One region of the Paenibacillus sepulcri genome, then DNA from elsewhere that is predicted to be linked to it. Evidence: predicted binding sites of a transcription regulator. Region 1 holds the regulator's gene; the other holds the start of a gene.
The links. Region 1 encodes LexA, which represses DNA repair genes until DNA is damaged. Its sites were predicted from a motif close to CGAACATATGTTCG; they were not measured.
Positions count from the first base shown of each region.

Region 2: a site for LexA is predicted at 7,291-7,304, ahead of recA (recombinase RecA). Genes of this name have one in related genera too.

Region 1 covers NZ_JBHRUP010000001.1:384,371-399,475, forward strand. The annotation lists gene metH (methionine synthase) at 1-1,145, opposite strand, end outside; gene ACFOLF_RS01705 (1,2-dihydroxy-3-keto-5-methylthiopentene dioxygenase) at 1,334-1,876, shown strand; gene ACFOLF_RS01710 (HAD family hydrolase) at 1,975-2,760, opposite strand; gene ACFOLF_RS01715 (hypothetical protein) at 2,785-3,303, opposite strand; gene ACFOLF_RS01720 (glyoxalase superfamily protein) at 3,438-3,788, opposite strand; gene ACFOLF_RS01725 (aldo/keto reductase) at 3,845-4,831, opposite strand; gene ACFOLF_RS01730 (DUF896 domain-containing protein) at 4,888-5,079, opposite strand; gene ACFOLF_RS01735 (LysM peptidoglycan-binding domain-containing protein) at 5,201-5,578, opposite strand; gene lexA (transcriptional repressor LexA) at 5,768-6,388, shown strand; gene cdaS (sporulation-specific diadenylate cyclase CdaS) at 6,500-7,129, opposite strand; gene ACFOLF_RS01750 (hypothetical protein) at 7,282-7,653, opposite strand; gene glnA (type I glutamate--ammonia ligase) at 7,922-9,250, opposite strand; gene ACFOLF_RS01760 (MerR family transcriptional regulator) at 9,285-9,695, opposite strand; gene ACFOLF_RS01765 (methionine gamma-lyase family protein) at 9,757-11,067, opposite strand; gene hflX (GTPase HflX) at 11,097-12,386, opposite strand; gene ACFOLF_RS01775 (AAA family ATPase) at 12,412-13,398, opposite strand; gene ACFOLF_RS01780 (YdcF family protein) at 13,567-14,235, opposite strand; gene ACFOLF_RS01785 (DUF402 domain-containing protein) at 14,247-14,804, opposite strand.
Region 2 covers NZ_JBHRUP010000001.1:963,537-978,641, reverse strand. The annotation lists gene yfmH (EF-P 5-aminopentanol modification-associated protein YfmH) at 1-119, shown strand, start outside; gene ymfI (elongation factor P 5-aminopentanone reductase) at 134-865, shown strand; gene ACFOLF_RS04350 (DUF3243 domain-containing protein) at 1,026-1,277, shown strand; gene ACFOLF_RS04345 (DUF3388 domain-containing protein) at 1,417-2,181, shown strand; gene ACFOLF_RS04340 (RodZ domain-containing protein) at 2,199-3,167, shown strand; gene ACFOLF_RS04335 (YajQ family cyclic di-GMP-binding protein) at 3,285-3,776, shown strand; gene rimO (30S ribosomal protein S12 methylthiotransferase RimO) at 3,918-5,243, shown strand; gene pgsA (CDP-diacylglycerol--glycerol-3-phosphate 3-phosphatidyltransferase) at 5,246-5,824, shown strand; gene ACFOLF_RS04320 (competence/damage-inducible protein A) at 5,907-7,169, shown strand; gene recA (recombinase RecA) at 7,374-8,432, shown strand; gene ACFOLF_RS04310 (RecX family transcriptional regulator) at 8,578-9,306, shown strand; gene rny (ribonuclease Y) at 9,484-11,025, shown strand; gene ACFOLF_RS04300 (TIGR00282 family metallophosphoesterase) at 11,099-11,893, shown strand; gene ACFOLF_RS04295 (stage V sporulation protein S) at 12,044-12,310, shown strand; gene ACFOLF_RS04290 (dipeptidase) at 12,404-13,351, shown strand; gene ACFOLF_RS04285 (2-oxoacid:acceptor oxidoreductase subunit alpha) at 13,553-15,105, shown strand, end outside.

The sequences.
Region 1 (15,105 bases):
TGGAGATTGATGTCAATGACATGCGCTCCGCCTTTCACCTGAGCCCGTGCCACCTCCGACGCTTCTTCAAACTTGGCCTCCTTGATCAGCCGTTTGAATTTGCGCGAGCCGGAAATGTTCGTCCGCTCGCCGATCATAATCGGGCGGTTGTCTTCTTCAACAAAGACCGTCTCAATGCCGGACAAGGCAGCAGGATGATTGCCCATCTGCTGGCGCGGCGTATAATTGGCAAGCGTCTCCGCCATCGCTTTGATGTGGGCAGGCGTGGTTCCACAGCAGCCGCCGGCGATATTAAGCCAGCCCTGCTCGGCAAAAGCAGCGATCTTCCCTGCCAGCGAGGTTGGCGATTCGTGATACAGGCCGTTCTCATCAGGCAGTCCCGCATTGGGGTAACAGCTTACCGCAGAGTGTGAGATCTCCGACAGCGAACGGATATGATCGCGCATAAACTCCGGACCTGTCGCGCAGTTCAGACCGATCGAAATCGGATTCAAATGCTCCAGAGATATATAGAAGGATTCAATATTTTGTCCAGCAAGCGTCGTCCCCATGGGCTCAATCGTCCCGGAAATCATAATCGGCAGCGTGATGCCTGTGGTTTCAAACGCCTTGCTGATGCCGATTGTTCCTGCCTTTACGTTCAATGTATCCTGTGAGGTTTCGAGCAGAAGAGCGTCTACTTTACCCTCAATAAGGGCTACCGCCTGCTCGTAATAAGTGTCCACCAGACCATCGAAAGTCACCCCGCCTGTGACAGAAAGCGTCTTCGTCGTTGGCCCCATGGCCCCGGCAACAAAACGCGGCCTTTCCGGCGTGGAAAACTTGTCTGCCGCTTGACGCGCTATGGCTGCAGCAGCGAGATTGATTTCCCGCGATTTCTCCGGAATATCATATTCGGCCAGAACCACTCCCGTTGCGCCGAAAGTATTCGTCTCCAGAATGTCGGCGCCTGCTTCCAGATAAGCCTCATGTATGGAAATGATTACATCCGGACGAGTCAGAACGAGCATTTCATTACAGCCGTCCAGCTCTTCGCCACCGAAATCCTCTGGACCCAGATCCTCCTGCTGAATCATCGTTCCCATTGCACCGTCGAGAATGAGAATGCGTTTTTGCAGCATTTGTTGTATAGTTGGTTTTGTCATCGATGCACTTCCCTTCCGCAACTGCAGACCTTCCCAAGCAATAGCAAAGCGAAGGCGCAGCGAAAAATCATTAACTTTTAGTTTATCAGATTCACAACCTGCTGAAAAGGTGTTGTCGACAGTCTTGGCGTTTTGTTTTATAATTAATCTTATCGGAATTAACATCTATAGGAAAGAGGGATTACAACATGGCTGAAATTCGTATCCGCAACACAGAAGAGCGTATTTCGGGCGAAGCAAACGTCCGTGAATTTTTGGAAAAACAAGAAGTCTTGTATGAACACTGGAACCCGGAGAAACTGCCTGCCGAGTTACATCAGAAATTCATTCTGACGGATGAGGAGAAACAGCAGATTCTATCCACTTTCGATGCAGAAATCAACGACCTGGCTGCCCGCCGCGGCTACCGGACCTGGGACATTATCGCGCTCTCGGATGCGACACCCAACCTCGACGAACTGCTGAAGAAATTCGAGCAGGTTCACACCCATACGGAAGATGAAGTACGGGCTATCACGGCTGGGCGCGGCATCTTCATCATCAAGGGCAGCGACGATGTGGGCTATTTCGATGTTGAACTCGAAGCGGGAGACGTTATTTCCGTTCCCGAGCATAAACCGCATTTTTTCACCTTGATGGATAACCGCCAGATCGTTGCCGTGCGCCTCTTTGTCGAGACCGAGGGCTGGATTGCTCATCCGTTCGCCGATGAATCCTTCCAGAAGGCTTAATGCCCTGACCATTCATAGTCATATAAATAGACCCGCTTCCTGTGATACACGCTTGAATGTGTATCACAGGAAAGCGGGTCTTTATGATTCCAATATCTTTATACAAGCAGAGGCAGCAGTTCCTCCAGATGTTTGATCTCATGTGAAGGGATAATGTCGTCGCTGCGTTTCACGCCATGGCGGTTGATCCAAACCGAGGTCATGCCAACCGTATTTGCACCGAGTATGTCCGTGGTCAGCTTGTCGCCCACCATGATTCCATCCGCCGGTTCGATCCCCAACGATTCAAGTGCATGCTGAAAAATCGGCGCAGCCGGCTTCCCCTGACCAAATTCTCCGGAAATGATGATATGATCAAAATAAGGCGCAAGCTCCGGTACGCCTGCCAGCTTCTCCCGCTGCAAATCAGGAGAGCCATTGGTGAGCAGCAGCAGCTTGTATTGGCCTTTGAGCTTATCCAGCACGCGGAAGGTTTCTTCATAGATCAGCGGGCGCTTGCGGCGCTCTGCGGGAAACATCTCCGCAAGCTCAGCTCCCAGCTGCTCATCAAGGATTCCCAGAGCCTTCAGCCCTCGAGTCCACGCTTCACGCCGGTAAGCGGGAGCCAGCTGCTGCAGCTTTCTGAACTCCTCCTGCTCGCCTTCAAGAAAATTCGCCCACAATCCCTCAAAGGGATTGATCCCGATCATTTTTGTAAAGGCATAGGTCTCATAGGATTCGTACAAAGCCCGGGCTTCGCGCCGGACAGCTTCCTCCAAATCATGTAGATTGACGCCAGTCTTATCCGCCGCCGCCTGACAAGTAGCTGCGAAAGCTTCGCTTACACTCCGGTCATCCCATAACAGCGTATCATCCAAATCAAATAGTACCGCTTTTTTGCCCATGACGAATTTCCCCACTCCAGTTCTTTATTTCTCCGCAAACGGAATATTGTTGGCTGCTGCAAAGGTCCGGAGCCGTTCGGTCATTTCATCCGTCGGATAACGGTTGAATAATCGCGAGAATACCCAGCTTCCGCCTTTGGGCTGCTCGATAATAACGGAGCCCTTCTGTACGCTGATTCCTTTGATTGAGCTTAAGTAAAGCGTGCGGTCACCGGCAAAGCGCCGCGATCGAACAAAGTCTTTTCCGATTGCCAAATAAGGACGCCGCAATATAAACAGCAGCGCCAGAAAGATATAACAGCCGATCGTGATCCAGAACATGTTTCCGGAATCCTTGTAAGTGCCCTGTGCAATGCTGATCGAGGCGTAGACTGCCGTGAAGACCAGAAGAAAGGCGGGCATTAAAAGACTGCGCCCTTTATATGTATCAATCGGACTGCTCGCTGTCTTGCTTGCCATCAGAGGCGCCATGCCCTGCTTCTTGCGCTGTTTGTTAAGTTGACTCTGGTTCTTCTGAACCTTTCGTTCCCAGGATCTTGACAATTACGTTCCTCCTAAAAGTTTTGCGAAGCAAAACTTGCATCGTAAGCAATTTCTTGAATTTTACACCCGTCTGCTGCGTGTATTTGTGCCATTCCTGTTCCATCCATTCGCCTGAATGAATGACATGCATCAAATTAAATATGAGCAAGAATGTTGACAAGTTGGCCGAACGGATCGCGGACATAGAAACGACGTACGCCCCAGGGCTCATCAGCCGGACCATACTCGATCGTAAATCCGGCTCTGTTCATGCGTTCGAATGCAGCATCGACATCATCGACCTCAATGGACAAATTAGGCGTAGGCGTGTTGGAACCCCCATGCTGGGCGAAGCTAATTTGAATGCCCATTTGCTCATCAGAACCATAGGTTCCAATCCATCCATGATCCATCAACAAATCGAGGCCGAGAACATCCTGGTAAAAGCTTTTGGCAGCTGCAATATTCCTGGTATCTACGTTGGCGACAATTCGTTTAACCTTCATTGCGCCCCCCAATCACAAGACTTTGTGCAAAACATTCTCATTCTCTTGAAAAAGAGTTAAAAAGGCCGGGCGAATTTGGCGATGAAACGATTCGGATACTCGGAAGGAAGCGAGCTAACTTCATCCAGCCGATTCCATATTTCACTTGGCATTGTCCAGCCCACAGCCCCCATATTTTCCGAGAACTGTTCCAATGTGCTGGCTCCGAATATCGGCGATGTGATACCTTTTCTTTGCAGCAGCCAGGCGAGAGCGATTTGTGCAGGCGTCTTGTCCAGTTCATGAGCGGCTGCCCGGACGGCATCCAGGATGGCAAAGTTACGTTCCGTGGCGCGCAGACCCCATGAACTTTCTCCAACCTTTGACGTCAATCTTCCCGATGTAGGCTCTTCCCTGGAATAACGTCCCGTCAGAAATCCTCCACCAAGCGGAGCCCAGGGAATAACGCCGACGTTCTCCTCCAGACAAAGCGACATCATTTCCCGATCCATCTCACGGCTGACCAGACTATACTGCGGTTGAATGGAAATAAACCGGACATAGCGGTTGGCATCGCTGACGGCAAGGGATTTCATCAGCTGCCAGGCAAAAAAATTGGAGCATCCGATATAACGGACCTTGCCCGAAGTGACCAGATCGTCGAGAGCGCGAAGCGTCTCATCTATAGGAGTCAGATGATCCCATACATGAACCTGATACAAATCGATATAGTCAGTCTGCAGACGCTGCAGGCTTTCTTCGACGCTTTGCATAATATGCTTGCGCGAGACGCCCGCCCCGTTGGGATGGTCAGCGGTATTCATCCGCACTTTCGTTGCCAGCACAACCTCTGACCGAAAATCCTTGATCGCTTCGCCTACGATCTCCTCCGATCGGCCGGAAACATAGACATTCGCCGTATCCAGAAAATTGCCGCCCTGCTCCATAAACTGATGGATCATGCGAATGGAATCGCCTTGACTTGTTGTATTTCCAAAACTCATCGTCCCTAAACAAAGCTCCGAAACGGCAAGTCCACTGCGTCCAAGCAGCTTGATTTGCATCGTTATAACCCCACCCTGCTTATTATTTGGTGAAACCGGGCTAGTCGCAAGCAGTTTTATTGCTTGCCGCCGCTTTCTTCCTCATCTTCCACAAATTTAATCGTTTCGATTTGGTTCTTGAAATTTTGCTTGAAGTTCTCCAGATATTTCTGACGCAGAGCATCGCGCTCGATTGTTTCCTCCGGAGTTAATCCGACTGCTTTATTTTTTCGTGACAACTCATTAATCCTTGCAATAAGCTCTTCCAAACCGATACGCTCCTCTCATGATGCTGTAAACATTCACCCTTTACTTTGACATTTTTAATCCTCTATTGTCAAGAAAATACGACCTTTGTCCTGTAGATGGAAATAAAAAAAGCGGACTGCATCAGTCCGCTGGTATAATCAATGTTTGTCCGGCCATAAGTGTGCTGGAAGTCAGGTTGTTCCGTTCCTTCAAGTCATAAATGATTCGCCGGATATCTTCGCCTTCCTTACGCAGATCCCCTGCTATTTCCCAAAGTGTCTGGCCCTCACTGATCGAGATGACTTTCTCGCCCGCAGCGGGCTCCGCTGGATGCTCGCTCGTTGCACTTCCCTGCATTATAGAAAAACCAACGAATAAGAGCGAGAAAAACAATATTGCCGCTATCATCCGCATCACCAGCTTCTTTGACCTGCTTTTATCTGATGCAGATTTCACGTAACCTTTATCAGCTTTATTCTCTGAATTCATAGAAGAGTAAGAAGATATTGTTATCATCATTTCCCAGCACCCCAAACGTTTGTTCTGTTTTCGATAAACCAATATTAACACGAACACCCGTTTGCAGTCAACTGTTTTCGGAACATTTGTTCCCCATAAAATACGAACTCTTGTTTCTCGAACTTATGTTTGTACGAACTCCGGTTCTGTGTTATAATTTGACACAAATGAACCTTTGGAGTGATTCTGGTGTCGAAACTATCGAACCGCCAACAGGCGATTCTGGAATTCATCAAGACGGAGGTGCGGGAGAAGGGATATCCCCCATCCGTCCGGGAAATCGGTGAAGCTGTAGGACTTGCTTCCAGTTCAACCGTACACGGACATTTGGACCGTCTGGAGAAGAAAGGCTTAATCCGCCGTGACCCGACGAAACCGAGAGCGATTGAGATATTGGATCAAGCGGACAATGAGATTCCTTTTCCAATCGCAATCACCAAAGTTCCCATTGTGGGCAAGGTTACTGCAGGGGTGCCAATTACAGCTACCGAGAACATTGAGGATTACTATCCTCTCCCTTCAAGCAAAGTCGGTGATCATAATGTCTTCATACTTAACGTAATGGGAGAGAGCATGATTGACGCAGGCATTCAGGACGGCGATTATGTCATTGTGCGGCAGCAGCAATCCGCTATCAACGGCGACATCGTGGTTGCGATGACGGAGGATGACGAGGCGACGGTGAAAACCTTTTATCGTGAACGCGATCATATCCGGCTGCAGCCGGAGAATCCGACAATGGAGCCGATTCGGCTTCGCAATGTAACGATTTTAGGTAAAGTTATCGGACTTTTCCGCGATATTCACTAAGTGACTTCTTATGAAGCAGAGACTGGCGTTGCCTTGAGGGCATCGCCAGTCTCTTTTTTGTTTTACATATTGGGTACCATCGGGATTACCTCAAGGAACTCAAAAATACATTTAGACCGTCGTTGGCATGACCATTGTCTTTATTGGATGGAGTTTTCCCTTGTAGACAAAGGACGCATCCCCGCTTTCTTCGGATACAACCAGTACAAGCGCATCTGTTATTTCGGTCAGTCCGATCGCGGCGCGATGCCGCATTCCAAATTTCTTGTCCACATTCGATGCATTGGATACAGGCAGGACATTGGCGGCGGAAATAATTTGATCGGACTTGATGAGAACGGCCCCGTCATGCAGCGGATTACCCGGATAAAAGATCGCCTCCAGCAGGGAATAGCTCAATTTGGCCACAAGCGCAACCCCGGAATGGATGATGGCATCCAGGTTATCATTTCTCTCGATGACAATCAAAGCCCCGTGCCGGCGCTCCATAAGATTCTGAATGCAGATGGAAAGATCCAAATAGTTGGATGTAAATGAGGATAAATAACATTGCAGATAGAATGAAGCGGCCAGGGATTCAACTTCTTTAAAAGTTCTGCCAATATTATCAAAGTCACTCAAAAGACAGTGATTTTCAGCATCAATTTGATCCAGAATACGCTGTGATTCATTGACAATAAGGTGGATATGCTGTTTCAGCCGTTCCTTTAAAGGAGTCTCATCGCAATTGCCCTGCCCCATTTCATACACCCCGCACACTTTAATTTTTTACCGCCCAAACCCGTCCATGGTACTTTAGTATTGACGAGAAGCTTCAATTTAATTATGACATTCAACGAACAAATACCCGCCAGCCGAAGCTCGCGGGGAATGGATACCAGTTCAGGGGCAAGCTATAAAGCACCGGAGCTTTGGACTATTTTCAACGCTTTGTCATAATCCTTCTCCCCAATGACAACAGTCAATAAAATATCATACCCCGTCACTCTGTTCTCCGGTCCTCCAGAACTGTAACCGCTCGCGCTGACATTTGCTGCAGCCAGAATGCCTGCATCCGGCTCTCCAACATCCTCTCCAAGAGTCAAATAGCCAAGTCCCGGAATACTGCTGGTAACCGGGTTTCCAGAGCGGTTAATCCCATCTCCGGGATACCCGTCGATCCGTTCAATCGAACCATCTGCAATCGAAAGAGCCTGAAGCTGCTTCAAAGCTTTTTCCGCTTGCTCCGGACTCTTGAAATAGGCAAGGATGCTTTTTTCTGCCACATTGATAACTCCTTTTCGTCCTGCTGAAATTGTTCATATTCTCATGCTGAAGGCACTTCTTTGAGTTATTAGTCTTAACCAGACAAGCGGGATATTATTACACCTCATTCCAGCGGAAAGGCGAACAGGATTTGTTTCGAGTATAAAACGATCAAGAGGCATTTTGGGGGCACTATGGGGGATGCTGTCCCGAGTGAGCTGTCATTTATCTATATACCCCCAAAGAAAAAAATCCCTCAACGCTAATAGCGCCAAGGGATTTCCGGTTTTAGTACAGAGTCAAATATTGATCGCGTTCCCACTGATGAACCTGTGTGCGGTACATGTCCCACTCAATTTCTTTCAGTTCAAAGAAATGAGCAAGTGCATGATCGCCAAGCGCGTCACAGATAATGTCATCGCGCAGCATTTCATCGAGCGCTTCCTTGAGACTCTCAGGCAAGCTTTGAATACCTTCGTCGATACGCTCTTCCTCCGTCATAATGTAGACATTACGATCGGTTGGAGCAGGCAGCGGAAGTTTGCTTTTGATACCATCCAAACCGGCTCTGAGCATAACCGCCAGTGCCAGATAAGGGTTGGCAGCGGGATCCGGATTTCTCACTTCAATACGGGTGCTGAGACCTCGCGATGCCGGAATACGAATCATCGGACTGCGGTTGCTTGCGGACCATGCTACATAATTTGGCGCCTCGTAGCCTGGAACCAGCCGCTTGTAGGAATTGACTGTCGGGTTCGTGATAGCTGCGAATGCGCGGGCATGACGGAGAACACCAGCCATGTAATAACGGGCATCCTGACTTAACCCGACTCTGTCGTTCTCGTCGTAGAACGCATTTTCCTTACCTTTGAACAGGGATTGGTGGCAGTGCATTCCCGAACCATTTACGCCAAACAGCGGTTTAGGCATAAAGGAAGCATGCAATCCATGCTGACGGGCGATGGTCTTAACAACGAGTTTGAACGTTTGGATCTGGTCAGCCGCTTTAATGGCATTGGCATATTTGAAATCAATCTCATGCTGCCCCGGCGCGACTTCATGATGGGAAGCTTCAATTTCAAAGCCCATTTCTTCCAAAGTAAGTACGATCTCGCGACGGCAGTTCTCGCCCAGATCCATCGGCGCAAGGTCGAAATATCCGCCCTGGTCGTTTAATTCGGTGGTAGGTTCACCTTTGTCGTCGGTTTTGAACAGGAAGAACTCCGGCTCTGGCCCAACGTTCATTGCGGAATAGCCCAATTCTGCAGCCTCTTTCAGCGCCCGTTTCAGGATGCCGCGGGGATCTCCGGCGAAAGGTGTTCCGTCAGGCATATAGATGTCGCAGATTAATCGGGCAATACGATCTTCAGCAACCCAGGGAAAAATCACCCAAGTATCCAGATCGGGGTATAAGTACATATCGGATTCCTCAATACGGACATAACCTTCAATGGAGGAACCGTCAAACATCATTTTATTATCAAGGGCTTTTTCCAGTTGGCTTACAGGAATTTCCACGTTCTTGATCGTTCCCAGAAGATCGGTAAATTGCAGTCGGATAAATCGAACATTCTCTTCTTTGGTCGCACGCAGGATGTCCTCTCTGGTGTAGCTCACTCAATCATCTCCTCTTCGAATAGTAGTTCGTATTTTACTTTTTGTTATAGAATCGAGACAGTTGGCCTTGAATCATGGAGGCTTTGCCCGGCCTCTTCTCCAGCAGCTGCTGCTTCAGCAGACGATGCAGCTGTGCGTCTGACAATTCACGACGCTTCACCTCAGATTGCTCACTCAGGACGGTCGCTTCCTCCGACTCCTTGGAAACGGGATTCATGACCTGCTTGATACCGGCAATGTTGACGCCCTTCTCAATGAGTGATTTGATTTCCAGCAGCCTTTCCACATCATTGAACGAAAATAACCGCTGGTTTCCTCCCGTACGTGCGGGAATAATCAGCTCATGCTGCTCGTAATAACGAATTTGCCGAGCAGTCAGATCGGTTAGTTTCATGACGATTCCGATTGGAAAAAGCGCCATATTTCTACGTATATCGTCAGCCATGTCACATCAACCTTCCAGTATCCGAGATATGCCCCTATTGTACCCCTCTCCCAAAAATCTGTCAAGATGTGTGAGGTTTAATTACAATTAACTCTCGTTCTGCAAGAGTCAACAAGGCCTTCAAAACACCGTATTTGACATGGGCATACGTAAGCCCGCCCTGCATGTAAGCAATGAATGGCTCACGAATCGGAGCGTCTGCCGACAGCTCCAAGCTTCCCCCCTGCATGAACGTTCCCGCTGCCATAATGACGGGATATTCGTAGCCCGGCATGTCCCATGGCTCGGGAACTACATGGGAATCTACCGCAGCAGCGCGCTGAATCCCCTGGACGAATGCGATGAGCTGTTCCGTGTTTGTAAAACGCACCGCCTGAATGAGATCAGTGCGTCTGGCGTCCCACGATGGATTGGTCTCAAAGCCGATACGCTCGAACATGACAGCCGCAAACGCGCTGCCTCTCAATGCTTGTCCAACCAGATGCGGCGCCAGAAACAAACCCTGGAACATGGCGCGCAGCGTACCGAGCGTTGCGCCGACTTCCCCGCCGATTCCCGGCGCTGTCAACCGGTAAGCCGTTTTCTCGACCGCATCCTTCGTTCCGGCCACATAACCGCCTGTAGGAGCCAATCCTCCTCCCGGATTCTTGATCAGCGAGCCTGCGAGCAAATCCACTCCAACTTCCGTCGGCTCCAGTTCTTCTGTAAATTCTCCATAGCAATTATCGACAAACACAAGAAGCTCCGGCTTAATCGCCTTTACCCGTTTCACCATCTCGGCTATTTCAGCCACCGTGAAGGAGGAACGCCATTCGTATCCGCGGGAGCGTTGAATCCCGATTACTTTGGTTTTCCCGGAAATGCTAGCGGTGACCCGTTCCCAATCAATGGAGCCATCTGCGGTCAAATCCACCTCCGCATACCGGATTCCAAAATCCTGAAGAGAGCCCGTCCCGTCTCCCAGTTTGCCGATCACCTTATGCAGCGTGTCATACGGTCTTCCCGTTATGTACAGCAGCTCATCACCCGGCCGCAGAAGTCCGAACAAGGCGCAGCTGATCGTATGCGTGCCTGAGACAAAATGCGGACGCACCAGCGCCGCCTCTGCCCCGAAAACATCGGCATACACCAGATCAAGCACTTCACGTCCGCGGTCATTATAGCCATACCCTGTAGATCCATTGAAATGAAAGTCGCTGACGCGGTGTTTTTGAAAAGCCTTAATGACCTTCCATTGATTCCGCTCGGCAATTTTGTCCATCCTGCGAAACACGGGAGCAGCTTGGTCCTCGGCGGCATCCGCCCACTGCTCAAGTGTTCTCCAGTCCTTATTCTCCTGCTCAACCAATTGTTTTGTCGCTCCCCTGATCATATCCGTGCTGTCAGGCTCTTGAAGAACCTCTACTGTTCGGAATAGGCTTCCAGCTTGTACCCATGCACTTCATAATCCTGTTTATTTAATTCAACAGTCAGTCTGAGCAAATCGCCGTCCACTTCCTGCTTCGTAACTTCTCCTGTCCGGTAAGCTAAAGCGATCAGATCGCCGCGTTCCGCCGGAAGCACAAATGTCCGCGTGTCTCCCGTCATATTCTCCTGGATGGCTTCGCGCAAACGAAGCAGATCATCGGCAGAGAATGCACTGATTTCCAGAGCATCCAGCCCCTTGGTGGGCAGCATCCCCAACTCATCGCGGTTGTATTTGTCAATTTTGTTGAAAATCGTCAGCTGCGGCTTTCCTGCTGCACCCAGGTCCGTAAGGATCTTGTCCACCACAGCCATCTGTTCGTCCCGCATGGGGGATGAGCTGTCGACGACATGCAGCACAAGATCCGCCTCGAGCACCTCTTCAAGCGTGGCCCGGAAGGCCGCGATCAGGTCATGGGGCAGATTCTGAATAAAGCCGACAGTGTCGGTCAGCACTACTTCTTTGCCGCTTGGCAGCTCCAAGCTGCGCGAGGTCGGATCAAGCGTGGCAAACAACTGATCCTCCACATACACATCCGCCTTGGTCAATTCGCGAAGCAGCGTGGACTTTCCCGCATTGGTGTAGCCCACCAAGGCAACCTGCTGGACGCCTGACTTGCGGCGGCGTTCCCGGTGCAGGTTCCGATGGCGGACAAGCTCATCCAGCACAGACTTCAAATCATTGATTCGATCGCGTATATGCCGGCGGTCCGTCTCCAGCTTCGTTTCACCGGGACCTCTCGTGCCAATTCCCCCGCCCAGACGCGACAGATTCTTGCCTTGCCCGGACAAACGCGGCAGCAGATAGCTTAGCTGAGCAAGCTCCACCTGGATAATTCCCTCGCGGGTTTTGGCGCGCTGGGCGAAGATATCCAGAATCAGCTGGGTTCGGTCAATGATTTTCAGATCAAGCGCCGCTTCCAGGTTTCTCACCTGCGCCCCGGACAGCTCCTGGTCAAAAATCACTGTAGTCGCGCCAAGCTCCTCTGCTACAGCCCTGAGCTCCTCCACTTTCCCTTTGCCGATAAACCACTTCGGGTCTCTTGTTTCCTTGTTCTGCGTCATGGTGGAGAGCACGTCACTTCCAGCCGTCTCCGCCAGGCTCACAAGCTCCTGAAGGGACAGCTCGGGATCGGCGTCCCCTCTCTTTACCTCGGAAGTAACCAGACTGACAAGTATGACGCGGTCGCGCAGCTCATTGTCTGTATCATATGTTGTTTGTCTCATATCAAGCGCCTACCCTTTCCGGCCTTTATTTCTGTTCCCATTTCAAGTCCTCGGGCCTGATAGCCATTAATTCCATTTTACTTGGCGAACCGCTCGGATACTGATTCAACAATCTCACCGCTTGATAACGAAAAGCCTTCTCGATCGAATTGCGGACATAACGGGCATTGCTGAACGAATACAGGGAAGCCGTCTTCTCCTGCATAAGATGCTGCCGAAGCTTGAAGAGCGATTGTGGCATTAAGGTATAGTCCCGCTGGGCGGCCATCAGCTCAGCGATTTGGATCAGCTGATCGATGGAATAATCAGGAAAATCAATTTGGATCGGAAAACGTGACGGCAGGCCTGGATTGGTCATCAGAAAATCCTCAATTTCCAGAGGGTAACCGGCCAGAATCAGCACAAACTGATTGCGGTGATCCTCCATGGCTTTGACAAGCGTATCGATGGCTTCCTTGCCAAAATCCTTTTCTCCGCCCCGGGCCAGACTGTACGCCTCGTCTACAAAAAGCACGCCGCCCAGAGCCTTCCGCACGAGATCACGCGTTTTTTGTGCCGTGTGGCCAATATATTCGCCAACCAGATCAGCCCGCTCCACTTCAATCAAATGTCCTTTTGTAAGCACGCCCATTTTGTTCATTAGTTTGGCTATGATGCGGGCAATGGTTGTTTTTCCCGTTCCGGGATTGCCTTTGAATATCATATGATAAACATGCGATCCCCCGGACAAGCCTACGTCAGAGCGCATTCTGCTGATTTGAAGCAGCGCAAAAATTTCATAAACCAGCAGCTTGACATTCTCAAGTCCCACCATAGGATCGAGCTCGCGTTGAATCTCGGCGTACGGGTCGTTGGCAGGAATAGCTTTAAGGGCAGATGCGGCAGGTTCCGTCTCCAGCGTCTGGGCGGAGCTTGCAGACGCGTTAGGCTCCTGGCCGCGCAGCACGACATTGATTTGTCTTGAGGGCCTGGAAGCACCGGACTGCCCTGAAGATACGACACGTTCGTTCATCTATACGATCACCCATCCTTCGCATCCACATAATCGGTCATCATGCGTGCGAGAGGATACAAGGACCGCTTAAAGCTCGCATGCGCCGCTTGATCCATTGTATTCTAGCGAAACCAGCCATATTAACAGTTTCCAAAGACAAGGTCGGGAATGATGTTTAAATGGTGTTTAGAAGGGTGTATCCGGAGACTGAAGACCGAAGCGCAGCAGCAGAGAATCCAGCTTCCACTTGGTGAATGCCAACAATTCACGCGACTGGTTCTTCGCGACGGAAAGCACCTGCGATTTGAAGCCCACTACCACTGCATCAGAATAGCCAACATATTTGGCAATGTCAGCTGCCCTCGCAGAATGATAATCATGCGTAACGATGAGCAGGCTGTCCCAGCCCTTCCCTTCGGCAAGCGGTTTGCTGAACAGTAAATTCTCATAGGTGCTTCTTGCATCCTTCTCAAGGATCAACCGGCCAGCCGGGACTCCTTTTGCGACCAGGTAGTTTTTCATACCTTCCGCTTCCGTAATCGTCGATCCGTTATGGTCATGTCCGCCGGTTAATATAAATTGCTTCGTTATGCCCTGCTTGTACAAGGTTAGCGCATAATCAAGCCGCTCCTTTAGTCCAGGGCTCGGAACATTATCCCACAACGCCGCTCCAAGCACGATCGCAGCATCGGCATTGGGGATCGGCTTTGGCATTTCATAGCTGTTGATGAGCCAGAACAAGTAACCGAACCAGAACGCAGCAAATGCCGCCACCCAAACAGCGATTCGCAAAATAATTCTGATCATGCGGAATTTTTTGCGGGATCGCTTTTTGGCGCGCGGCTTTGACTTCACAACTTGGGCACTCAAGACTCGCTCACTTCGCCGCTCTGCATGACGAGCGCTTTGCGGTGCTTCAGGCTGAGTGTGAAATATCGGAATCGTCCGCTCCGGATGGTGGACAGTACCTTCCCGGCAGTTTTGCGGGCGAGAGCGGCATCCTTATTCGTCACCACTCCCTGCTGCAAAGCCTCTTCAAGTTCGTCCTCGTCGAGCAGAAAAACTTCTCCGCTGGGCAGAACGACAACATCCAGATACAAATCATCGAACCAGGGAACCTGCTGGTCCGTCAGTCCCTGTGTTTTGCAGATATCGATATACCATTGAACGACACGGTTCTTGTCATCAAACATCGTGGTGACGACGAAATGCTCGCCGCGGGGAAAATGCTGCATCCATAGATACCCGCGGTCTGCCAAACAAAGTTTTCGTCCGTTATATTCTTTCCACAGCGGCTCACGCAATTCGTGAATGCGGTATAACGTCACCATTCCTTTAAACTCATCGCCGTCCATATTCATGCTGGTATAGCTTCTGCGGAGAATGCGGCGCCAGTTGGCTCGGTCAGAAAATTTTCGTTTCATACGGAACGACCTTTCCGTTAGGATCACTTAAAGAATTAGGCATCTGCAAAAGAATAGACAGCTCTGAGAAGAAACAAACACCCGCTCCTTGCAGCGGCATGCCGTTCAATTCCCAACTGAAGTATCATAAAAGGTCAAGTGTAAATTCCAACCATTTATAATATTTCAAAAAAAGCTTACCATAACTTCTCAACCATCTCCAGCAGACTTGATAAATAACTCATTTTTGGTTTAAGCAAGGCAGCCGCATATGCAAGGGACTTTCCTGCCCTTATTATATGGCGGGAGGTAACATCTGTTG
Region 2 (15,105 bases), 580 kb from region 1:
TGTTCAAGCTGGTGCCTATTTATGAGAGCATTACTTTAGAGGAAGTCAACGAACGGCTGCGTGAGCATTTCAACTGGGACCGCATGGCAGTTTCGATCGTGGCCAAAGCTCCACTTTGAAAACGTTAAATGAGATGACGGTGCTCGTGACCGGGGGAAGCCGCGGGATTGGCGCGGCAGTGTCGCGTCGCTTTGCCAAGGAAGGCATGAATGTCGTGATCCATTACAATGAAGCTCATGAGGCGGCCAATGAAACAGCCAGAAGCTGCCTGCTTCTTGGTGCGGCTAATGTGACCACCGTCTCGGCTGATCTGCGCTCAAAGGAGAATTTGTTGCGGATGCAGGAGAAGCTGGATGCTCGCGGCATGATACCGGATATCCTCGTCAACAATGCTGGTATTTCCCATAATGGGATGCTTGCCGATGTATCGGAAGAAGAATGGGACGACGTGATGGCGGTTAATTTAAAAGGCATGTTTTTGTGTACCCAGCTTTTTATGCCCGCTATGGTAACCCAGCGTTTTGGGCGCATTATTAATGTGTCTTCGATTTGGGGGTTATCGGGAGCGTCGTGCGAGGTGCTGTATTCCACAACCAAAGGCGGTATGAATGCATTTACGAAGGCGCTGGCCAAGGAGCTTGCGCCTTCCGGCGTGACCGTTAATGCAGTCGCTCCGGGCGCTGTCAATACAGTGATGCTCGATAAACTGGAGGCTGAAGAGATTTCAGCGCTGGAGATGGAAATCCCGGCGGGAAGACTTGGACAACCTGATGAAATTGCCTCTCTGGTCTATTTTCTGGCCCTGCCCGAATCGGCGTATATTACAGGGCAGATCATCAGTCCCAACGGCGGATGGCTCACTTGACCAACTTGGAATTAACTTTGAGTTCAAGGGGTCATATGGCGAATTTTCAAGGAATCGAAACTTTATGGCGGTTAAATTCGTCGTATAAGAAAGAACCTTTGCGCGCAAAATACGTTATGTTGCCGGATAACGGCTAACACGCAGAGGAGGCGTCAAACACATGTCAAACGTCCTTTCTAATTTCGACACATGGAAAAAGTTCTTGGCCGGTCGGGTGGAGCAGGGAAAGAAAATCGGTTTGAGCGAGGAATCCATTTCGGATCTTGCTTATGAAATCGGGGCTTTCCTTGGCGAGAAGGTCGATCCCAAGAATGAGCAGGAGCAGGCGCTCAAAGAAATTTGGGAAGTCGGCAATGAAGAAGAACGCAAAACCATCGCCGGGCTGATGGTCAAGCTTGTACAAAGATCGTAAGCAGATTGCTTGCGGAAAAGCCTCCCTTGAAGGGGGCTTTTCTGCAATCTTTTATAGATGTGTTGCAGGAATATGGCGAATATTGTAGAATAATCTTTCTTGAACGATTGAACTTATTTCCTCGAATGAGGTGTCAAATTTGGAAGTTAAACAATGGTATATGGAATATAAAATACATAAAAACCGACCGGGACTTTTGGGGGATATCGCTTCATTGCTTGGTATGCTGGAAGTCAATATTGTCACGATTAATGGGGTAGAAAATAGGACGCGAGGCATGCTGCTGCAGACGAATGATGAAGAGAAGATCGAAATTCTTGGCAGAATGCTGCAAAAGGTCGACAATATCACCGTGCTGAAGCTCAGAGAGCCCAAGTTGGTTGATATATTGGCTGTACGTCATGGCCGTTATATTGAACGTGATTCGGATGACCGCAAAACATTCCGGTTTACAAGAGACGAGCTTGGGCTGCTGGTGGATTTTCTGGGTGAAGTGTTCAAGCGTGACGGCAATCAAATCATCGGGCTTCGCGGCATGCCGCGGGTAGGCAAAACGGAGTCTATCATTGCGGGCAGCGTGTGCTCCAATAAACGATGGACATTCGTTTCTTCAACCTTGCTACGTCAGACTGTCCGCAGCCAATTGTCCGAGGAAGAAATGAATCCGAATAATATTTTTATTATCGATGGGATCGTCAGCACGGTGCGTTCCAATGAGAAACATCATGCTCTTCTTCAGGAGATCATGGCTATGCCCTCAACGAAGGTAATTGAACATCCGGATATGTTTATTAAAGAGTCGGAATATGATTATAGCGCTTTTGATTATATTATCGAACTGCGCAATACACCGGATGAAGAGATTTCATACGATCTGTTTACATCCGGATTTCATGAATTTTAAGAATAGGAGGTGTGGTCATGTCGGATTTGGGCGCTTTACTCCGCAAGGCGCGTGAGCAGCGCGGGCTGTCATTGGATGATATTCAGGATTTGACAAAGATACGCAAGCATTACCTGGAAGCTATTGAAGAAGGAAATTATTCCGTATTGCCGGGTACATTCTACGTTCGCGCTTTTGTAAAAAATTATGCCGAAAATGTTGGTCTTGATGCTGAAGAAGTGCTGCGCTTATATCAAAGGGAAATTCCATCGGCAGCTCCAGAGCAAATTGCCGAACCTGTACAGCGGCCGCGCCGCGCCCAAACCCAAGCCTCCGACCGCTGGAGCCGGTTTGGGTTCCGCGTTCTCATGTGGTCCTTTCTGCTGCTTATTGTTGTGGTTGTGTACATTTTCGCTATCAACCGACCCGGCGGGGACGGTACCGAATCTGTTGATCAAACAGGAATGACAGACAAAACCGAGCCGCCAGTTACGGGAGGCGCTGCCGATCCATCGGGGACGACCAACACGAACGAGCCTGATCAAACCACGGACCAGGGAAATGGTACGAATACGGGCACTGATGAGTCAACTCCGAATAACACTCCAGAAACACCTGATAAGATTGCGCTGACATTAGACCGTTCTTCTGGAAAAACCGATTATTTCTTCTACTCTCCGAGCGCAGGAACGCACACTGTGACCTTCAAGCTCACAGGAGGAAGCAGTTGGGTGGGAATTAATCAGAACAGCGTATCGGGCAAAAGCCTTTACCAGAAAACCCTTCAGGATGGGGAGACCGGCTCAGCCGAAGTTGAGGGTAAAATTTATATCAATATCGCCCATGCCAACATCGTCGAGGTGACGATTGACGGCGTTCTGATCGATGATAAGGATCAAACCGGATCTCACAAAATGCTGTTAACACCTGCTGATGATTCCGGTGAAAACGGGCAATCGCAGGATATAGCAGAGGGAACACAGGATGGCAGCCAGGAAAGTGAATAAATCAGATTGAAGACATCCAATCCTTGTGGACTTCCAGGATGGATGTCTTTTCTTATACATAAGGATCGGTTATAATACGGTTCAAGTAATAATTGGAAAAAGGAGCTGCTTACGAAAATGAGTTCGGAAAGTGCATTCGATATTGTTTCAAAGGTGGATATGCAGGAATTAGCCAATGCGATCAACCAGGCAGAGAAAGAGATTGAGACCCGATTTGATTTCAAAGGAAGCAAAAGCAAAATTTCGCTTGAAAAAGAAGACATCATACTTGTCTCCGACGATGAATACAAGCTAAAGAGCGTCATTGATATTTTGCAATCCAAAATGATCAAACGCGGCGTGCCCATCAAAAACATGGATTTTGGCAAAGTCGAATCCGCTTCCGCGTCTTTGGTCAGGCAGCGGGTTAAGTTGCGTCAGGGGATTGAGCAGGATATTTCAAAAAAAATCAATATCCTTATCCGGGATTCCAAGCTGAAGGTGAAAAGCCAGATACAGGGAGATCAAATCCGGGTTACCGGCAAAAGCCGCGATGATTTACAGGCTGTAATGGCGCTGCTCCGCGGTGCGGATTTGCAAATAGAATTGCAATTCACAAACTACCGATAACTTTTTTTGCTGTGAATGTGGATGAAGTCCTCTTTAACGCCTGAGAGCGCGTGGGAAAGGACTTTTTCCTGTTTTGACACGCCTTGGGCCTTGTATTATACTTGTTGAGATAGCTTTTCGGAGGAATCTGGGGGATACATGATGACGGAACGAGTGAAAGTTGTAACATTAGGTTGTGAAAAGAATTTGGTCGATTCAGAGATTATGTCTGGATTAATCGATGAACGCGGTTATCAGCTTGTCGATCAGGCTGATGAAGCTACTGTAATTATTGTCAATACATGCGGATTTATTGACGCGGCCAAGGAAGAATCGGTTAATACGATTCTGGATATGGCGGAGTTCAAGCAGACGGGCCGGCTGAAGGCGCTTATCGTTTCCGGGTGTTTGACTCAGCGTTATAAGAAGCAGTTGATGGAAGAGATGCCGGAAATAGACGGCATCGTTGGAACGGGTGATTTTCATCACATTACCGATATCGTTGATGAGGCGCTCCGCGGGAAGAGACCGGTCAAGGTAGGCAATCCTGCTTTTGACTATGACCAGAAGCTTCCTCGTCTGGTTACCACTCCCCGTTATACCGCTTATGTGAAAATCGCGGAAGGCTGCGATAATGCTTGCACATTCTGCTCGATACCGATTATGCGGGGCAAGTTCCGCAGCCGGTCTATCGAATCCATTGTAAACGAAGTTCAGATGCTTGCAGATCAAGGCGTGAAGGAAGTCAGCTTGATTGCACAGGATTCAACGAACTACGGAACGGATTTGTATGACAAATTCATGCTTCCGGAGCTTCTTAATCGTGTCAGCGAAGTGGAAGGCATTGCTTGGGTCCGGCTTCATTACGCCTATCCGGGATTTTTCACGGATGAGTTGATTGATACGATTGCATCCAATTCAAAGGTTTGCAACTATATTGATATGCCTTTGCAGCATAGTGAGGATTCCATCCTGAAGCGGATGCGCAGACCTGGCCGGCAGCGTGATACAAGGGAGCTCGTAGCCAAAATCCGCTCCAGGATTCCGGATGTCGCCCTGCGTACTTCAATTATCGTTGGTTTTCCAGGGGAAACCGAAGAAGACTTTAACCGCCTGTGCGATTTTGTCCGGGAAATGAAATTTGACCGGCTGGGTGTGTTCTCCTACTCAAGCGAGGAAGATACGCCGGCTGTCCGGCTTCCGGATCATGTGCCAAGCGAAGTGATCGAGTGGCGAGCCAATACTCTGATGGAAATCCAGCGGCAGGTATCCAAGGACATCAGCGGCAAATACGTTGGCAATGATATTGAAGTGCTAGTTGAGCGCTACGATGGCCGCAGCGACGTCTACGTGGGTCGTTCGCCTTATGATGCGCCGGAAATTGACGGTGAAGTTTTTATTTCCAACTGCACGGCTGGAATTGGCGAAATTCAAAGAGTGCGCATAACGCATGCCTATGAATTTGATATGTCCGGGGAGGGGCTATAATCGTGAATTTAGCCAACCGGATCACATTGATTCGCATATTTTTAGTCCCGATTATTATGTTTTTGCTGCTCATCAATGTGGATTTAAAGCCGCTTAGCTTTGATGATTTCTCGATAACCTGGAATCAGATCCTGGCTGCATTGATATTTATCGTTGCGGCCAGTACGGATGGACTAGACGGTTATATCGCACGCAAGAACAAAATCGTGACTAACCTGGGCAAGCTGCTTGATCCATTAGCCGATAAGCTCCTTGTGGCGGCGGTGCTTATTTCGCTTGTCGAAATGGATAAGCTGGATGCCTGGATTGCAATTGTGATCATAAGCCGCGAATTTGCGGTGACCGGGCTTCGCCAAATTGCGCTGCTGGAGGGCAAGGTGCTGGCGGCGAGTACGTGGGGCAAGTGGAAAACAGCCGTGCAAATTACGATGATCATCGATTTGCTGCTGAATAATTTTCCGTTTACGTTTCTCGATTTCCGATTCGATCTTATTTCAAGCTGGGCTGCTGCCCTTATTACGGTCTATTCGGGAATTGATTATTTCATCAAAAATAAAAATCTTATTCCGCTTACGGAGTAGGACAATTTGTTTGTAAAGCATCATTCTCTGTCATTACATGGGAATGGTGCTTTTCATTACCTAATGGAATGGAGCGGTTTACATGCGCGCTGAAATTATAGCAGTCGGAACGGAACTATTGCTGGGTCAAACGGTGAACACCAATGCCACATATATTTCAACAGGCCTTGCCGAGCTGGGAATCGATGTCTATTTTCAGACGGTAGTGGGGGATAATGCCGTCCGTATTGTGCAGGCGGTCGAGATTGCCCGCACCCGGGCCGATCTGATCGTATTTACGGGCGGACTTGGACCGACCCAGGATGACCTGACCAAGGACGCGCTCGCCGGTTACTTGAACCGTGGAATTTCGATTCATCAGCCGTCCATGGTGAAAATTGAGAATCTGTTCACTTCGCGCGGCATGCATATGGTGGAAAGCAACCGCAGGCAGGCGAATCAGATTGAAGGCAGTGATCCGCTCGTGAATGACGCCGGTCTTGCTGTAGGCAACGCTTTGATTGTCGAGGGTACTCATTATGTGCTGCTGCCAGGGCCGCCCCGGGAAATGAAGCCGATGTTTGACGGTCCGGCCAAAGCCTGGCTGCGAAGCGTAATGGGCGAGGAACGCAGGCTCTTCTCCCGTCTGCTCAAGTTTGCCGGCATTGGAGAATCCAGTCTGGAGCAGGCGATTATTGATTTGATCGAGGTCCAGTCCGACCCTACAATTGCCCCGTATGCCAAAGAAGGTGAGGTAGCCATCCGACTTTCCACCAAAGCGCTCTCCTTGCATGAGGCGGATTCCAGACTGGATCAGGCGGAGCTGCAGATAAAGGAGCGCGTTGGCCAATATTTGTTTGCGAACGAGGATATTCCCCTAGAGGAAGCGGTCATACGCCTGCTTAGAGTAACGGGACGCAAATTTGCCAGTGCCGAAAGTCTTACAGGAGGGCTGCTGGCTGAGCTTGTGACCACCCTGCCGGGAAGCAGCGGCGAATTCGTCGGTGGCGTCGTTACCTACACCAACGAGATGAAGCAGCAGCTGCTGGGCATCCCGTTGTCCCAACTGGAAGGAGCAGGCGCGCCTGGCGCCATATCTGAATCAACGGCAGCACTTATGGCGGAGCGGGTGCGCGATTTAACGGATTGCGACTTCGGCTTGTCGCTCACCGGGGTTGCAGGCCCGAGTGAAGCTGAAGGCAAGCCTGTCGGTCTGGTCTATTTTGGCATTGCCGAGCGCGGCAAACCGACAATTGTGCATAAGGCGCAGCTGAGCGGAACGCGCGATATTATAAGAGTGAGATCGGTGAAGTCGCTCCTGTACAGGTTCTGGCAGCTGCTGTCTGCCGAACAGCCGGGCAGATGATGATTTTTGCTTGTCAGAATACGGAAAATGAAATATAATCGTCATTAGTTGACGGAAGAACCGTGGCGAAGATCACTTTGCTGCGGTTCTTTTTTTCATTCATCGGCCGATGAAAAAAATAAGAATATATGTTCGTAAAAACTATTGTCATTAGAGGAGAAACAAGGTATCATTACATTATAAATAATGAAGGATGTGAACGCGTTGTCAGATCGTCGCGCTGCGCTTGAAACGACATTACGTCAAATAGAGAAACAATTCGGGAAAGGCTCCGTCATGAAGCTCGGGGAGTCGAATCATATGAAAGTGGAAACAGTATCCACTGGTTCCCTTGCCCTGGATATTGCTCTTGGTATCGGGGGCTTGCCCAAAGGCCGGATTATTGAAGTGTACGGACCGGAATCCTCCGGTAAGACGACAGTAGCTCTTCACGCCATTGCTGAGGTACAGCGTGTGGGTGGACAAGCCGCTTTCATCGATGCGGAGCATGCTCTTGATCCGCTGTATGCCAGCAAGCTTGGCGTTAATATCGATGAATTGCTGCTCTCCCAGCCCGATACCGGTGAGCAGGGACTCGAAATCGCTGAGGCGCTCGTCCGCAGCGGCGCAGTGGATATTGTTGTTATTGACTCGGTTGCGGCACTTGTGCCCAAAGCCGAGATCGAGGGTGAAATGGGGGATTCCCATGTCGGCCTGCAGGCGCGATTGATGTCGCAAGCACTGCGTAAGCTGTCAGGCGCCATCAGCAAATCCAAGACCATCGCGATTTTCATCAATCAGCTGCGTGAGAAAATTGGCGTTATGTTTGGCAATCCAGAGACGACCCCTGGTGGACGCGCATTGAAATTCTACTCCACAATTCGACTTGATGTGCGCCGTATTGAATCCATCAAGCAGGGTAATGACATTGTCGGCAACCGGACCCGTATCAAGGTCGTTAAGAATAAGGTAGCCCCGCCTTTTAAACAGGCTGAGATTGATATCATGTATGGCGAAGGCATTTCCAAGGAAGGCAGCATTGTCGATATCGGCGTTGAGATGGATATTGTACAGAAGAGCGGAGCCTGGTTCTCGTATAACGGAGAACGTTTGGGACAAGGCCGGGAGAATGCCAAGCAGTTCCTGAAGGATCACGCTGATACTTCAACAGTAATCGAGAATCAAATTCGGGAAGCAAGCCATTTGTCAGCCGCCGCGCTCACAGCTTCTGCCGTGGATGATGAGGACGAAGACGAGCTGGATCTTGATCTCGAGTTGGAATAACTATTTACCCTTGGCTATGAATAGATTCGGAAGAGCACCTTCGCGGGTGCTTTTCTGCATGATATAGAACATGAACTTATTTATTTGATGCCATTCATTTTAGGGAGAAGCTCAAGGGAAATGGCAGGGAAGGAGCAGCCATAAGATGAAGGATGATGAACGGGTGCAAGATGAGCAAGAAGAGCAGGAAGAACAAACCGAGGCAGGTATGATGCTTATAACCGCTATTGAACAGGAACGCAAGGACAAGCGGCGTTACCATTTGTATATGGATGGCAATGATGAGCCCTTTACCTCTGTTCACGAAGATTTAATTGTCACGCACAGGCTTTTGAAGGGGAGGCAGATTGATCCGCATGAGCTGAAGCAGATTGTGGAGAAGGACAATGATCATCGCGCTTATATTTTGGGATTGATTTATTTGGGGCCAAGGCCCCGCACCGAGAAGGAAATTTCGCGTTATCTCTCTGGCAAAGGGCTTGATGAATCCGCAATCGGCAAAGCTCTGGCGAGATTGCAAGGCGAGAGGCTGGTCGATGATATCTCCTATGCCAATCAGTTTGCCGAGCAGCGAATGCGAAGCCAATTAAAGGGAAGACGGCTGCTGCAGCAGGAGCTGACGCATCGCGGCATAGCCAGCGGCACAGCTAAGGAGGCCGCTCAGGGACTCGATTCGCAGATGGAGACCGAGGTTGCCATACGCGCAGCCAAGAAGAAATGGCCTTATGTGAAAGGGGAAATCCGGGACCGAAAACGGAAACTGATGGCATTTCTGCTGCGCAGAGGATTCCCGAGCGCGGTGGTTAAACAGGCCGTTAACGAGGCAAGCCGGTCCGGTGAAGACGACGAAAACGGGCATACCCTTGACAATTGATTTTCACAAAAGATAAAATGAGTGTGTATTCCTTCTTCCAGAGTCGATTTTTCTTCCAAAAATTGATTCGAAACGATTTATTTCGTCAAAATGCTATGTATGGATCGGGTTAAAAACCGGCTGGAAAACAAAATAGTCCCAAGCGTTTGCTTTGGTGAGCAACGAGGAGGTGAGAAGATGCCAGATTGGATTTGGATCCTGATCGCTCTCGTTGTTGGTGTGATTTTCTTTGGTATCGGGTATTTTATTCGAAAGTCAATCGCCGAGGCCAAGATTTCTAGCGCCGAGCAAGCCGCAAGTCAGATCGTTGACAGTGCGCGTAAAGAAGCAGAAGCGCTCAAGAAAGAAACAGTGGTCGAAGCGAAAGACGAAGTCCACAAGCTCCGTACCGAGGCAGAGAGAGATATTCGCGAACGTCGCAATGAGGTACAGCGTCTTGAAAGACGGCTTGTTCAAAAGGAAGAGTCGTTGGATAAAAAGATAGAAACGCTGGAGCGCAAAGAAGAACAAGTAGCCAACAAAGAGAAACGGATCGAGGAGACGCAAGAACAGATCGATTCTCTCTACAAGCAGCAGCTTAGTGAGCTTGAGCGTATTTCGAACTTGACGATGGATGAGGCCAAACAGATCATCCTGAACAATGTCGAATTGGAAGTTCGTCATGAAACAGCGCAAATGATTAAAGAAATTGAACAACAAGCAAAAGAGGAAGCCGATAAGAAAGCCCGCAATATCATTTCGCTTGCGATTCAACGCTGCGCAGCAGATCATGTGGCGGAAACAACTGTATCCGTCGTTACACTGCCTAATGAAGAAATGAAAGGCCGCATTATCGGGCGTGAAGGCCGCAATATTCGTGCCCTGGAAACGTTGACCGGTATCGATCTCATAATTGACGATACACCGGAAGCGGTCATCTTGTCCGGATTTGATCCGATACGCCGCGAGATTGCCCGGACATCGCTTGAGAAGCTGGTTGCAGATGGACGAATCCATCCAGCCCGCATCGAAGAGATGGTCGAGAAATCGCGTAAGGAAGTGGATGAACGAATCCGCGAATACGGGGAGCAGGCTACCTTTGAGGTTGGCGTGCATGGCTTACATCCGGACTTGATCAAAATTTTGGGCCGATTGAAATATCGGACGAGTTATGGTCAAAACGTATTGAAGCATTCCATGGAAGTCGCCTATTTGACAGGACTTATGGCAGCGGAGCTAGGGGAAGATATCACGCTCGCCAAACGTTCCGGATTGCTTCATGACATCGGTAAAGCACTCGATCATGAAGTGGAAGGCTCTCATGTGGAAATTGGCGTTGAGCTGGCCAAGAAATATAAGGAACATCCCGTTGTTATCAACAGTATTGCATCCCATCACGGCGATTGTGAAGCGACATCGGTTATTGCGATGCTGGTTGGAGCTGCAGATGCTCTGTCCGCTGCAAGACCGGGAGCAAGACGTGAAACGCTCGAAACGTACATCAAGCGTCTGGAGAAGCTTGAGGGCATCTCAGAATCGTTTGAAGGCGTTGAGAAGTCGTATGCTATACAAGCAGGACGCGAGGTTCGCGTCATGGTTCAACCGGACAAGATTGATGATACCGAAGCATTCCGCTTGGCGCGTGATATTACGAAGAAAATTGAGAGTGAGCTCGATTATCCGGGTCATATCAAAGTGACAGTCATTCGCGAAACGCGTGCAGTCGAGTATGCCAAATAACAAAATCAGAAAGAAACTGGAAAAGTGGCTGCTTGTCGGCCACTTTTCTAGTCTATATAAGCGAGGTTATGAGATGAACGTCTTATTTATCGGTGATATCGTCGGCAGCGTCGGCCGCACTGCGGTCAAAAAAATACTGCCGTCGCTCAAGAGCAAATATAATCCCCATATCATCATCGCAAATGGTGAGAATGCAGCAGCAGGAAGAGGAATCACAGCCGCGATTGTTAAGGAATTATTGGATGCAGGCGTTCATGGCATCACCATGGGGAACCACACATGGGACAACAAAGATATATTTGAATGGATCGATGATCAGCCGCGTATCATCCGTCCCGCCAATTTTGCTGATGAGGCTCCTGGCAAAGGGGCAGCGATTATAAAAGCGAATGGCAAGGAGCTCGCGATTATTAATCTTCAAGGCCGGGCCTTCCTGCCTCCGATTGATTGTCCATTCCGCAAGGCGGATGAGCTGGTGGATCAGATGCGAGCGGAAACCAAATGCATTCTCGTAGATTTTCATGCGGAAGCGACCTCGGAGAAAATTGCCATGGGCTGGTATCTGGATGGCAGAGCTTCTTTTGTTGTAGGTACACATACCCATGTACAAACCAATGATGATAGGATTTTGCCTGGGGGCACTGCATATTTAACCGATGTCGGCATGGTGGGCTCCAAGGAAGGCGTTCTCGGTATGGAACGTGAAGCGGTTATTTACAAATTCAAAACGCAGCTTCCGACCCGGTTCGTCGTGGATGAAGGAGACTGGCATTTTCATGCGGCCCTGATTGATATCGATGAATCTACCGGGCAAGCGAAGCGGATTCAGAAAATACGCATGACCGAGACAGACTTGGCCATGATGTAATCATAGCGGTTTCCAATATGAATCATTGAAAATTCTCATAATTCAGAACATTTTGTAAAGTGTTCGCCAATAAAGAAGGAATTTTATTGCCTCTCTCGAATACTATTTAAATAGTGGTATCCATCCATCATTCCCGAGGAGGTACTTTACATGGACGTAAATGTATTAAAAGTTTCAGCAAAGTCCAATCCTAATTCCGTTGCAGGGGCGTTGGCGGGTGTACTGCGTGAGCGCGGAGCGGCCGAACTGCAAGCCATCGGGGCTGGTGCTTTGAACCAGGCGGTAAAAGCGGTTGCTATTGCCCGTGGATTTGTGGCTCCCAGCGGGGTGGATCTGATCTGCATTCCGGCTTTTACAGACATCGTCATTGATGGAGAAGATCGTACGGCAATCAAGCTTATTGTGGAGCCGCGATAAGGATACTGCCTAAATATTCAATTTGAAACCTGTTTACGGCGTAGACAGGTTTTTTTGCATGCAAATATGGGAAAGCTTGGGAGGAAAGCTTATATGAAAATAATACCCGCCGTTGATTTTCATTGTGATGTGCTGTGGAAGCTGCTTGAAAATGACCGGTTGTCCTTCATAGATAACCCCGATTTGATGCTCGATGTGTCATTGCCAAGATTGCAGCAGGCGGATTCGATCCTCCAGATCTTTGCTATCTATGTCTCCGAGCGCAGCGAGAAAACAATGGTTCCAATCCTGCGAAGCATTGATTTGTTTCATCAAAAGGTGCTCGCGGCACCCGGCATGCGCTTCGTGCGCTCTCCGGAAGATGTGCGGAATTTGCGCAAGGACGGGGTGATCGGCGCTATGCTTTCACTCGAAGGGGCAGATGGACTGCAGGGAGATATGGCTATGCTGCGCATCCTGTTTGAGCTTGGCGTCCGCGCGGCGGGTCTGACTTGGAATAATGCCAACTGGGGTGCTGACGGTGTCATGGAACCCAGGCAGGGGGGGCTAACGGCCAAAGGCAGAGAGTTTGTAGCGGAATGCAACCGATTAGGCATACTGCTGGATGCTTCGCATTTGAGCGAGCGCTCTTTTTGGGATGTGGTGGATGCTTCAGGCAGACCCATTATTGCTTCCCATTCCAACTCCAGGGAGATTTGCAACCATCCTCGCAATTTGTCGGATGATCAGATAAGAGCTCTTATTGCGGTGGACGGATTGATCGGTGTAACTTTTGTGCCGCAGTTCGTGCGTGAAGGCGGCCGCGCTGATATGAATGATGTCCTGCGGCATGTGGAGCGGATATGCGGGCTGGGGGGCGGAAAGCAATTGGTTTTTGGTTCCGATTTTGATGGTATCGATACCCATGTGGCGGGCCTATCGAATCCTGGGGAGCTGGTGAATTTGAAAGAAACGCTGCTGAAACAGTATAATGCAGAGCAAGTTCAAGATTTTTTTGCTGAAAATGCGCTTCGTTTCTTAACGAAACATCTGCCTGCCTGAATAATTATTCGCCATTCGATCTCTTTCCGGTATGGATTCCATCGAAAAGAGTTATATTAGAAAATAGCGTTTACATCTTGCTTTTTAGTACCTGTCATCATACTATTTATGAGACTCTATATAATTTCCATGAACATACAGCATGTATTTCGTTATAATTTGTCGAGAAAGAACGTTCATCAAAAAGAGGAGATGGGCATTTTGATCAGTCAATTGTCTTGGAAGATCGGTGGACAACAAGGGGAAGGCGTTGAAAGTACGGACCGTATTTTCTCTACGGCGCTCAACCGACTTGGCTACTACTTGTACGGGTATCGTCACTTTTCTTCCCGTATTAAGGGCGGGCATACGAATAACAAAATTCGGATCAGCACGAATCCGATTCGGGCGATATCCGATGATTTGGACATTCTGGTCGCGTTCGACCAAGAAAGCATCGATTTGAACGCACATGAACTTCGTGCAGGCGGCGTAGTCGTAGCTGACGCAAAATTCAATCCCGTTCTGCCGGAGGGTACCAACGCCCGTTTGTTTCCTGTACCAATCACATCGATTGCAGAGGATCTTGGCACCTCCCTTATGAAAAATATGGTGGCGTCCGGCGCATCCTGGGCGCTTCTTGGTCTGCCTATCGATGTATTTAATAAAGCGGTGGAAGAGGAGTTCGGACGCAAAGGTCCGGCGATCGTCGAGAAGAACGTGGAGGCGGTCAAGCGCGGCTCGGATTTTGTACTGGATCTGGCCGGTGGTCCGCTGGAGGAATTCCAGCTTGAGCCTGCAGACGGCAAGCAAAAGCTGTTCATGATCGGCAATGAAGGAATCGGACTCGGCGCTTTGGCCGGCGGATGCCGCTTGATGGCTGCTTACCCGATTACCCCCGCTTCGGAAATTATGGAATATTTGATCAAAAAGCTGCCCAAGCTCGGCGGGACTGTTGTCCAAACCGAGGATGAGATTGCAGCAGTAACGATGGCGATCGGAGCCAATTACGCAGGTGTGCGTACAATGACCGCTTCCGCGGGACCTGGCCTGTCGTTGATGATGGAGGCCATCGGCCTTGCGGGCATGACCGAAACGCCGCTCGTTATCGTGGATACCCAGCGCGGCGGACCTTCAACTGGGCTGCCTACGAAACAGGAGCAATCCGACTTGAACGCCATGGTTTACGGAACGCATGGGGAAATTCCGAAGATTGTCATTGCTCCTGCTTCGATAGAGGACTGCTTCTATGACACTATTGAATCCTTCAACTTATCCGAGGAATATCAGGTTCCGGTCATTCTGATGACGGACCTGCAGCTTTCGCTGGGCAAGCAGTCCTGCGAGACGCTTGATCTGGACAAAGTGAAAATCAGCCGCGGCAAGCTTACCCGAGACCTGCCGGAGCTTGAAACCAATCAGTTGTTCAAGCGTTACGAGCTGACGGAAGATGGCGTTTCACCGCGCGTTATTCCAGGCGACAAGAATGGTATCCATCACGTGACTGGCGTTGAGCATGACGAGACCGGGCGTCCATCCGAGAGCGCCGTCAACCGCAAGAAAATGATGGACAAACGACTTTCGAAGCTTGACAATATGCTGATCCGCGATGCGGTCCGGGCTGATGCTCCACATGAGGAAGCAGATCTGCTTGTCATTGGAATGGGTTCCACTGGCGGAACGATAGACGAAGCGCGCACCCGACTGGATAAGGATGGACATACAATCAATCACATTACTATTCGCCAAATCCATCCATTCCCTACCGATCTGGT